Regions from separate parts of the Streptomyces sp. NPDC088252 genome, predicted to be linked through region 1. Evidence: riboswitches for the same ligand, from Rfam matches in the RefSeq annotation. Region 1 holds a riboswitch; each other region holds the start of a gene.
The links. Region 1 has a riboswitch for cyclic di-AMP ahead of ACIOHC_RS17510 (transglycosylase SLT domain-containing protein). Riboswitches for the same ligand answer to the same signal wherever they lie in the genome.
Positions count from the first base shown of each region.

Region 2: linked by a shared signal. The riboswitch ahead of ACIOHC_RS28950 (M23 family metallopeptidase) and the one ahead of ACIOHC_RS17510 (transglycosylase SLT domain-containing protein) in region 1 are both predicted to bind cyclic di-AMP.
Region 3: linked by a shared signal. The riboswitch ahead of ACIOHC_RS23015 (NlpC/P60 family protein) and the one ahead of ACIOHC_RS17510 (transglycosylase SLT domain-containing protein) in region 1 are both predicted to bind cyclic di-AMP.

Region 1 is NZ_JBIURS010000007.1:331,528-334,796, forward strand. Features, by position in the region: gene ACIOHC_RS17505 (ATP-binding cassette domain-containing protein) at 1-1,108, opposite strand, end outside; cyclic di-AMP (ydaO/yuaA leader) riboswitch at 1,783-1,970, shown strand; gene ACIOHC_RS17510 (transglycosylase SLT domain-containing protein) at 1,975-2,706, shown strand; gene ACIOHC_RS17515 (DUF2461 family protein) at 2,842-3,269, opposite strand, start outside.
Region 2 is NZ_JBIURS010000016.1:157,765-161,033, reverse strand. Features, by position in the region: gene ACIOHC_RS28955 (aldo/keto reductase) at 1-147, opposite strand, end outside; gene ACIOHC_RS28950 (M23 family metallopeptidase) at 313-1,359, opposite strand; cyclic di-AMP (ydaO/yuaA leader) riboswitch at 1,626-1,778, opposite strand; gene ACIOHC_RS28945 (PP2C family protein-serine/threonine phosphatase) at 2,058-3,218, opposite strand.
Region 3 is NZ_JBIURS010000011.1:43,960-47,228, forward strand. Features, by position in the region: gene ACIOHC_RS23015 (NlpC/P60 family protein) at 172-1,320, opposite strand; cyclic di-AMP (ydaO/yuaA leader) riboswitch at 1,327-1,492, opposite strand; gene pcrA (DNA helicase PcrA) at 1,750-3,269, shown strand, end outside.

The sequences.
Region 1 (3,269 bases):
CGGGCCCGTGCACATGGAGGTCGCCCTGCTGCAGCCTGCCGAACCGGGGGCGCAGTTCGTGCAGGCTCAGCACGGTGCGGCCGGCGGGAACAGCGGTGCGGGGGAGGCTCACACGGATCTCGGCATCGTCACGGATCGCGTCCGCGGCTTCCTCATGGCGGTCGCGCGCCTCGCTGAGCCGATCCTCCTGGAGGCCGCGAAGCCTTCCCGCGGACTCCTGCGCGGACCGCTTCCGGCGGCCGGCGAGGATCTTCGGGAGCCCCCCGTCGGCCTCCGTCTTCCTGCCCTGACGCCGGCGTCGGGCCAGCTTCACCTCGGTCTCCTCCAGCTCGCGCTTCTGGCGGCGTACATCCGCCTCCGCGGCGCGCAACATCCTTCCGGCGGCCTCCTGCTCGATGCTCAGGGCTTCCTGGTAGGCCGACCAGCCACCGCCGTACCAGTTCACGGAACCGGAACGGAGTTCGGCGATGCGGTCGACGCGCTCCAGCAGTTCGAGGTCGTGGCTGACCACGACCAGCACGCCGGAGCGCCAGTTGTCGACGGCCTCGTAGAGCCTGCGCCGAGCGAGCACATCGAGGTTGTTGGTGGGCTCGTCCAGCAGAAGGACATCGGGACGTTCCAGCAGAAGCGCGGCCAGGCGCAGGAGAACGGTCTCGCCCCCGGACAGCTGGGCCACGGTGCGGTCCAGTCCGATGCTGCCGAGTCCCAGGGAGCCCAGGGTCGCCACGGCCCGTTCCTCGACGTCCCAGTCGTCGCCGATCGTCTCGAAGTGCCTCTCGTCCACGTCCCCGGCTTCGATGGCGCGCAGCGCGTCGCGCCGCTCGGCGATGCCGAGGGCCGCGTCCACACGCAGCGTCGTGTCGAGGGTGATGTTCTGCGGCAGGTAGGCGAGGCTGCCGCCGACCGCCACCGAGCCCTGGGAGGGACGCAGCCGGCCGGCCAGCAGTCGCAGCAGGGTGGACTTGCCCGCGCCATTGGTACCGACGAGTCCGGTACGGCCCCGGCCGATGCTGAGCGAGAGGCCGTCGAGGACGGTCGTGCCGTCCGGCCACTGGAACGACAGAGCGGAGCAGGTGAGCGAAGCGCTGGGGGCAGTGGGTGTCGCCATGATGATCCTCGCAGTCGCAAGCGTGGTGAAGGGGGCTTCGTATGCGAGCACCACGCAGCGACCGTGCCGAGAAGGAGGGTGCGGCGGTCCGGAAGGTCGAAGGACGGCTGAGGCACCGAGGTCGCATCCACGCGGGGTCACGGGCAGGGGAAGGCACTGCTACTGCGTGACGGGCGTACGGCATGAGCCGTACGGCGCGATGTTCGCGAACCTCAGATGCGCAACGTCCACCTCTATCGGAGACAACAGGGCCGTTTGGAACGATAACGAGCCGCAGGACGAAAGGCAAAGCCCCGAGGCGACGGAGCCGTTTCGGACGTGGTCGGTCCGCCGAGCGGTGTGCAGGAGCGAAGCCCCTTCGAGTCAACAGACGAATGTCGCTATATGACCGATTTGCCCAAAATTAATAACTTCGTCAATAAAGGGGCTTTCTCTACCTGTCGCGCCATTTAGATACAAAAAGAAATGTCCCTTTTGTGACTTCGTGGTGCGAGTCACGTTCAAGGGTTCGAAGGTCTCGGTGACCGGTGCGCTGCCCTTCTGTGCAAGGAAATTCAGCCGCGCGGTGTGAGGTGGATTACTGCGAATTCCATTGATCGATCTTGTAAATGAAATGTGATCCAGAAATGGGGACTTGTTCCTTTCGGTGTTTCTCGCCTACGGTCACCGTCAATCCGGACGGAACGCCAAATCCTGCCGCCGTCCGAGAATCCGACCCATCTCGTGTACGGCAGGAGCGGGGGACCCAGGTAAGCCGCCGGTCCGGTATCCGGAACGGCTCGGGGTGAAGTCGCATTCGCGTGCGGCCGGACATCTCCAGTCCGAACCCGACAGCTCACCTCGCAGGCGACGGAGAGGAATTCAGCATGTCCATAACGGGTAAGCACGATCGTCGCAAGTCCACTTCGCTGACCCGCGGTTTCATCGCCGCGGCCACCGGCGGAGTCGCCCTCGTACTTCCGCTGGTGGGTGCCGGCTTCGCCTCCGCCGCGCCGGCGCAGGCCGCCACCGCCAAGGAAATCTCCGTACAGAAGGCTGCGCCCGCAACGTATTCCGTGATCGCCGGCGACACCCTTTCCAAGATCGCGAAGGCGCATTCCCTCAGCGGTGGCTGGCAGAAGCTGTACGCGGACAATCGAGAGGTCGTCGGCGACAATCCCGGACTGATTGTCCCGGGCATGACGCTGACAATCGGGGCAGCCACCCCCGCCGCGACCACCGTGAAGACCGCCGCTGCATCGGCCGCGACCACCCCGGCGGCAAAGCCCGCGACGTACGCGAACAATCTGGACGGCTGGATCAGGGAGGCGCTGGCCGTCATGGCCCAGCACGGCATCCCCGGCGGCTACGACAGCATCCACCGCAACATCATGCGTGAGTCCTCCGGCAACCCGCTGGCCATCAACAACTGGGACTCGAACGCCGCCAAGGGAACGCCCTCCAAGGGCCTTCTGCAGATCATCGACCCGACGTTCCGTGCCTACCACGTGCCCGGCACGTCCATGGACAGCTACGACCCGGTCGCCAACATCACCGCAGCGTGCAACTACGCCGCCGACAAGTACGGTTCGATCGACAACGTCTTCGGGGCGTACTGACGCACAGCGGCACCGAAAGGCGGTTCAGGACCGACGGGTGGCGAGAGGCCGGGACTTCTCCCGGCAACGGATCACCCACCGGTCAGGGACCGCCTTTCGGCGGTTCGTCGGCCGGAGCCGCACGCGGCGGCGACGTCAGGTGACAGGGCGACAGGGGCCCGGAACGGTCACGTGGCGGGCGAGCCAGGACAGCAGGGGTGCCAATTCCTCCGCCGCCACGAGCACGGAGTCGACCAGCGCAGCCGTGTGCTGCGCGCAGTCCCCGCCGAGGGGGCGGGCGGCGGATACCGAGCGGTGCCGAAGGAGAGCGGCCCGCGGATGACCGGCGTCGTGACCACGCGGTACGCGCTGCATGACGTCACCGGTGATCTCGTACCCTCGCGCCTCCAGGGCCTCGACGGCGCGCACCAGCTCCGGTCCGCTCTCCCGCGCGGCAACTGCCGTACGGAACAACGGGATCTGCCCCGGATCCGGATAGTCCCAGCCACCTTTGATCCGGAGCCCGTCGAGATCGAAGCGCAGGCCGATCCGGACATTGCGCGCGATCCGGATCTCCGCCGCTT
Region 2 (3,269 bases), on a different contig from region 1:
GTCGATGAAGTTGCCGCCCGCCGCGGCGTAGGCGTCCAGCACGGCGAACGACTGCGCCTCGTCGGCCGTCCAGCCGAAGACGTTGCCGCCGAGGGCGAGCGGGAAGACCTGAAGATCGGAAGGGCCCAGCTTACGAAGAGAAGTCATGTGTGGATCAACGGATACCGGCGGGTCCGCTATTCCGGCAGCCGGCCCTTCGGGCAGGCCCGTATCCGACCGGCAGCCCTGACGTCGGGGGGAGCGTCAGGGCTGCCGGGGTTCAGCGGCCGGCGAACCGGCTCGGGTCATGTGGGCCGCGAGGCGGCCGGCCGATCAGGGGTTGAGGCCCTTGCCGCGCAGCCAGGCCATCGGGTCGATGCCCGTACCGGCCGGGGTGTGGACCTCCAGATGGAGGTGCGGGCCCGTGACGTTGCCGGTCGCGCCGACCCGGCCGATGGTGTCACCGGTCGTGACCTTCTGGCCGACACTGACACCGATCGAGGACTGGTGGCAGAACCACAGCTCCGTACCGTCTTCGAGCTCCAGCACCGTGCGGTAGCCGTATGAACCGGACCAGCCGGCCGACTTGATCGTGCCGCTGTGTATGGCCTTGATCGGGGTACCCGTCGGCGCCGCGAAGTCGAGGCCGGTGTGGTAGCCGGAGGACCACATCGAGCCGGCCTCGCCGAAGGTCGAGGTGATCGTGTACGAGGTGGTCGGGATGGCGTAGCTCGCGGCGAGCTTGGCGAGCCGCAGGGCCTCCGCCTTCTTCTTGGCCTCTTCCGCCGCCTTCTTCTTCTCGGCGGCGACCTTGGCCTCGGCCGCGTCCTGCTGCTTCTTGGCCTCGGCGGCGGCCTTCTCCGCAGCCGCCTTCTCCTCGGCGGCCCTGGCCTCGGCGTCGGCGGCGTCCTGCTGCTGCTCGGCCTGCTGGAGGATACGGGCACGGAGCGCCTCGCCCGCGTCCGTCGTGCCCCGCTGGGCCTCGGCGGTGGTGATGCCGGCGGTGGTGAGCGGAGCGGACGCGGCGACGGCCTCGGCCTTGTCGGCTTCGGACTCGCCGGAGAACAGGGAACCCACGCCGGGAAGGGACTTGGCGTCGGGCAGGTTGTCCGCGATGGAATCGGGAAGCGAGATGGAGACCGCCGGCTTGCTCTGCGCGGTGGCCATGCCGCCCGCGCCGACCGCCGCGATGACGCCGACCCCGAGCACGGTGGAGCTACGGGCAAGTCCGTTGCGCTGCTTGGCGACGCGGTGCTTGCCGCGCACGGGGCGGACGGACTCCTCGGTGGGGTTCCACTCCTCCCGGCTTCGTTCGGGCTCACCGCCGCCGTCGGCGCGAAATCCCCTGCGGAGCTCTGCCGAGTCGCCGGGCCCGTGCAACTCACCGGACCCGAACTCACCGGTGAAGTCGCTGCCCGGCTCGGTGCCGTAGCCGGTGCCGAACGCCGTTCCCGGCTCGGTGCCGTAGCTGGCGCCGAACGCCGTTCCCGTCCCGGCGGTTGCGTAACCGGCGTCGGAAGCGAAACCGGGGCCGTACCCGAGGCCGTAGTCAGAACCGGAGCCGAAGTCGGCACCCGGGGCGAAGTCGGAGGTGAACCGCGCGGGGGCCTCGGGGGCAGGCTTGTTGGACGCCACTTGGGCGCACTCCTTTCCTTCCTTCTCGCCTACCGGGTTAGCTGACGGGTTCGGAGCAGGAAGGTCTCCTACGGGCGCCTCTGCCTCTCACGAGACACAGGTGTCCGATTCACCCCATGTAGGTGGTTCCCCGGTTCCCTTGCGGAATTCGGCGCTCGCGCACGGTGCCGCCACTGACGACGGCTGGGACGACCGCGCTGCGTTATCGAACGTTAATAGACACCCGGGCCCGATTCCAAGCTGTTCCCACTGATCGTTCCGGTCTTGGCCTGGACTTTACGTGACATAACCGGGTGGAATCGGATGAGTTGAGCGCCCCTCAGCCATTACCCGGATTCTGACGTTGCGTCAAATGTTATGCGGAGCGGTGCGCTTCGGTTACGGACGGTGGCATGCCGCGCCCCGGGCTCCGCCCGGTCCGCACCACGCACCCGCCCCACCCGTCACATCGTGTCCAGTCCCACGATCTTCACCGTCCTGCGCCGGTGCGGCTGCCCCTCCGCGGGACGTACGACCGCGAGCAGTGCCATGTCGTCGGTCGTCTCGCCGCCCGTGTGCCGCCGCACGTCGTCGGTCAGGGCGGACAGCAGTTCCTCGGGTCCCGGAAAGATCCGCCCGCGCAGCCGCGCCGCCGGATCGTAGAAGACCCCGTCGACGTTCCGCGCTTCGGAGAGGCCATCGGTGTAGAGGAGCAGGGTCGTCCCCGCCGGCAGATCCCATTCGTCCGCCCGGTCGGGCCACACCCCCAGATCCATCCCGAGCGGCAGCGCGGGCACCGATGGCCCCAGAACGTCCAGCGCCCCGTCCGGATGCAGCAGGATCGGCTCGGGATGGCCGCGGTTGACGATCCGCACCCGCGACAGCCCGGACGGGATCTCGGCCAGTACGGCGGTGGTGAAGCCCTCGACCGCGTCCAGCCCGCCCCGCCCCGTCCCCTCTCGCGCCAGCGCCCGCTCCAGCCGCTGCGCCACGCCCTCCAGCGAACGCTCCTGCTCGGCCGCCTCCCGGAACGCGCCGATGATCACCGCCACCGACTCCACGGCGTCGAGCCCCTTCCCCCGTACGTCCCCGACCACCAGCCGCACCCCGTGCGGGGTGTCCGCCACGGCGAACAGGTCGCCGCCGACGAACTCGTCCGCCTGCGCCGCCACGTACCGCGCCGCCACATGCAGCCCGCCGATCCGGTCGGACGGTTTGGGCAGCACGGCCCGCATGGCGGTCTCCGCGATCACCCGCGCGGAGGCCAATTGCTCGTTGCTGCGCCGCACGACCCCGTTGATGACGACCGCGAGGACCGACACGGTGACCAGGGTGAGCAGCTCGATCAACGGCACGGCTCGCGGCAACGTGTTGCTGTGCAGCCGCAGCGTGATGATGGCCAGGATCGAGGCGACGGCCGTGAGGATGGTGCTGGACAGCGAGAAGAACGGCGCGGCGATCAGCGGCGCGGCCACGAACAGCGGAATGGCGGTGAAGGTCGGCGGGGTGAGGAAGTCGAACACCAGCCCACCGATGATCATCAGGGCGGGCAGCGCGCGGACGAACCGCCTGGTACGGACACCGTCCCTGGCATGTCTGCCGCGCCGCTTCAGCCGCTTCCACACCTGTGGTCTCCTGCCCGGTACGCGCTCGGCTGCGGACGGTGCCGCGCCCCA
Region 3 (3,269 bases), on a different contig from region 1:
CGCGGCCCGGCGTTCGGCGGCCGGGAGCCGCGGTCCGGGCCCCGAGTCCTGAGCTCCGAGTGTCGCGGTCCGAGGTCTGCGGATCGCGACCAGCGCGGCGCCGGGCCGGGGCCCGGCCGGTCGGCGCGTGGACCGGCCCACGCGCCGACCGCGGGGGAGCGAGGAGCGGGCCTAGGCCGGCCGCACGCTGCCGTGGATCGGCATGTAGTAGATCGACTCCTCGCGCACGTTCGCGCCCGGCTTCGGCGCGTGGATCATCATTCCGTCGCCCTTGTAGATGCCGACGTGGCTGATGTCGTCGTAGAAGAAGACGAGGTCGCCCGGACGCAGATCCGCCGTGGCGACCTCGGTGCCGATCTTCACCTGGTCCCAGGTGGTGCGCGGGATGTCGACTCCCGCGGCCTTCCACGCGGCCTGGGTGAGTCCGGAGCAGTCGTACGAGGACGGGCCCGTCGCACCCCAGACGTACGGCTTGCCCAGCTGGGCCCTGGCGAAGGCGAGGACCTTCTCCGCCTTGGTGGTGGCGCTGCTGTCCGAGCCGGTCCCGGCTCCCGCCCCCGCACCGCTGCCGGATCCCGCCGCCTTGGCGGCCTCCTCGGCCTTGCGGTCCGCCTCCGCCTCGGCGGCGGCCTGCTGCCGCGCCAGTTCCTCCGCCTTGCGCTCGGCCTCCGCCTCCTTCTTCCGCTCCAACGCCGCGAGCCGCGCCTTCTCCTCGGCGGTCAGCTTCGACAGCATCGTCTGCGCCTCGCCCAGCTTCTGCTGGACGTTCTGCTTGCTGGTGCGCAGCGTGGCCTGCGTCGTGGTCAGCGCCTCCAGGCCGCGCACCGCTTCGGCGCGCTTCTTCGAGGCCTTCGTCTGCTGGGCGCGGAAGTCCGTGACCGCCTTCTGCTGCTGAGCGGTCATCCGGTTCATCAGCTGGCTCTGGTCGAAGTACGACTGCGGGTCGTCGGCCAGGAAGAAGGTGGCGCTCGGCGTGAGGGACCCGGTGCGGTACTGCGCGGCCGCGTAGGCGCCGAGCGTCCTGCGGGCTTCGTTGAGTTCGTCGGCGCGCTTCGCCACGTCGTCCAGGAGGGCGTCCACCTTGGTGCGCTGGGCGGCGGAGGCCTCCTTCGCCTGGTTGTACCGCTGGGTCGCGGTGCCCGCCTGCCGGTAGAGGTCGTCGACCTTCTTCTGGACGTCCTCGATGCTGGGCTTCGGAGCGGGGGCCGCCGTGGCGCTCTGCGTGGAGAGCAGGGTCACGGACGCCAGCGCGGCCGTCGTGAGGCCGACGGCCGGTGCGGTGGTGCGCATCCGGGTGCGCGGTTTGCGATGCGATGCCAAGACGGCATCTCCTTCCGTGGACCGCCTACCGGGTCAGCTGTCGGGTTCGGGCGGAACGGAAGGCTGCCCTACGGTCCGAGTGGGGGATAAGGACCGATTCACCCCGGTGACGCGTATGGGTCCCCGGCTCCGGACGTCCGTGAGGGCAGCCCGGATTCGGCGCGGGGGCCTGCTCGGCGTGGTTCGCCTCAGGGGGTACGGGCCACCCGGTCGAGCACGGTAGCCAACCCGTGGTGCCGCTGTGAAGGTCGATGTTCGATATGCCCGATACGTTTTCGTGACCTTTGCGGGGCGAGGGTGGCGAGCGTGGTCGCGGCCCGGAATTCCACACGGGGCGTGGATGTCCACTCTCTTTGCGTGCCCGGTGGCCGGGTGCGGTTCGCCGAGCGGCAGTCACGTGTCGGTGCGGCGGCCTAGACTCGACAAGCGATGAGCAGCCTCTTTGACGACAGCTTCCTGGCCGGCCTCCAGCACTCGGAGGAAGAGCCCCCGCCGCCCCCCGAGGACTCCGCACCCGAAGCGGTGCCGGAGGACCTCTTCGCGGGCGTCTTCGACGGGCCCTCGCCGCCCAGGGACGCGTACTACCGTGACGGCGCGCACCGCCCCGTCATCGACTCCGCGGCGCTCCTCGACGGGCTGAACACCGAACAGCGCGCCGCGGTGGTCCACGCCGGCTCCCCCCTGCTCATCGTCGCCGGGGCGGGCTCCGGCAAGACCCGGGTGCTGACCCACCGGATCGCCCACCTCCTCGCCGAGCGCGGGGTGCATCCCGGCCAGATCCTGGCGATCACCTTCACCAACAAGGCCGCGGGCGAGATGAAGGAGCGCGTCGAACAGCTCGTCGGACCGCGCGCCAACGCCATGTGGGTCATGACCTTCCACAGCGCGTGCGTACGCATCCTGCGCCGCGAGTCGAAGAAGCTCGGCTTCACCTCGTCGTTCTCGATCTACGACGCCGCCGACTCCAAGCGGCTGATGGCCCTGGTCTGCCGTGATCTCGACCTCGACCCGAAGCGCTTCCCGCCGAAGTCGTTCACGGCCAAGGTCTCCAACCTGAAGAACGAACTGATCGACGAGGAGACCTTCGCCGGCCAGGCCGCGGACGGTTTCGAGAAGACCCTCGCCCAGGCCTACGCGATGTACCAGTCACGGCTGCGCGAGGCCAACGCGCTGGACTTCGACGACATCATCATGACGACGGTCCACCTGCTGCAGGCGTTCCCCGACGTCGCCGAGCACTACCGCCGCCGCTTCCGGCACGTCCTGGTCGACGAGTACCAGGACACCAACCACGCCCAGTACACCCTCGTACGCGAACTGGTCGGCCCGGCCGGCGAGCGCGACGCCCCCGCCGAGCTGTGCGTCGTCGGTGACGCGGACCAGTCGATCTACGCGTTCCGCGGCGCGACCATCCGCAACATCCTCCAGTTCGAGGAGGACTACCCGAACGCGACGACGATCCTGCTGGAGCAGAACTACCGCTCCACGCAGACGATCCTGTCCGCCGCCAACGCGGTCATCGAGCGCAACGAGAGCCGCCGCCCCAAGAACCTCTGGACGAACGCCGGCACGGGCGCCCGGATCACCGGCTACGTCGCCGACACCGAGCACGACGAGGCCCAGTTCGTCGCCGACGAGATCGACCGGCTGACCGACGCGGGCGACGCCAAGGCCGGCGACGTCGCGATCTTCTACCGTACGAACGCGCAGTCCCGGGTCTTCGAAGAGATCTTCATCCGCGTCGGCCTGCCCTACAAGGTCGTCGGCGGCGTGCGCTTCTACGAGCGCAAGGAGGTCCGGGACGTCCTGGCCTACCTCCGGGTTCTCGCCAACCCCGAGGACACCGTCCCGCTGCGCCGCATCCTCAATGTGCCCAAGCGCGGCATCGGCGACCGCGCCGAGGCGATGATCGACGCGCTGTCCCTGCGCGAGAAGATCACCTTCCCGCA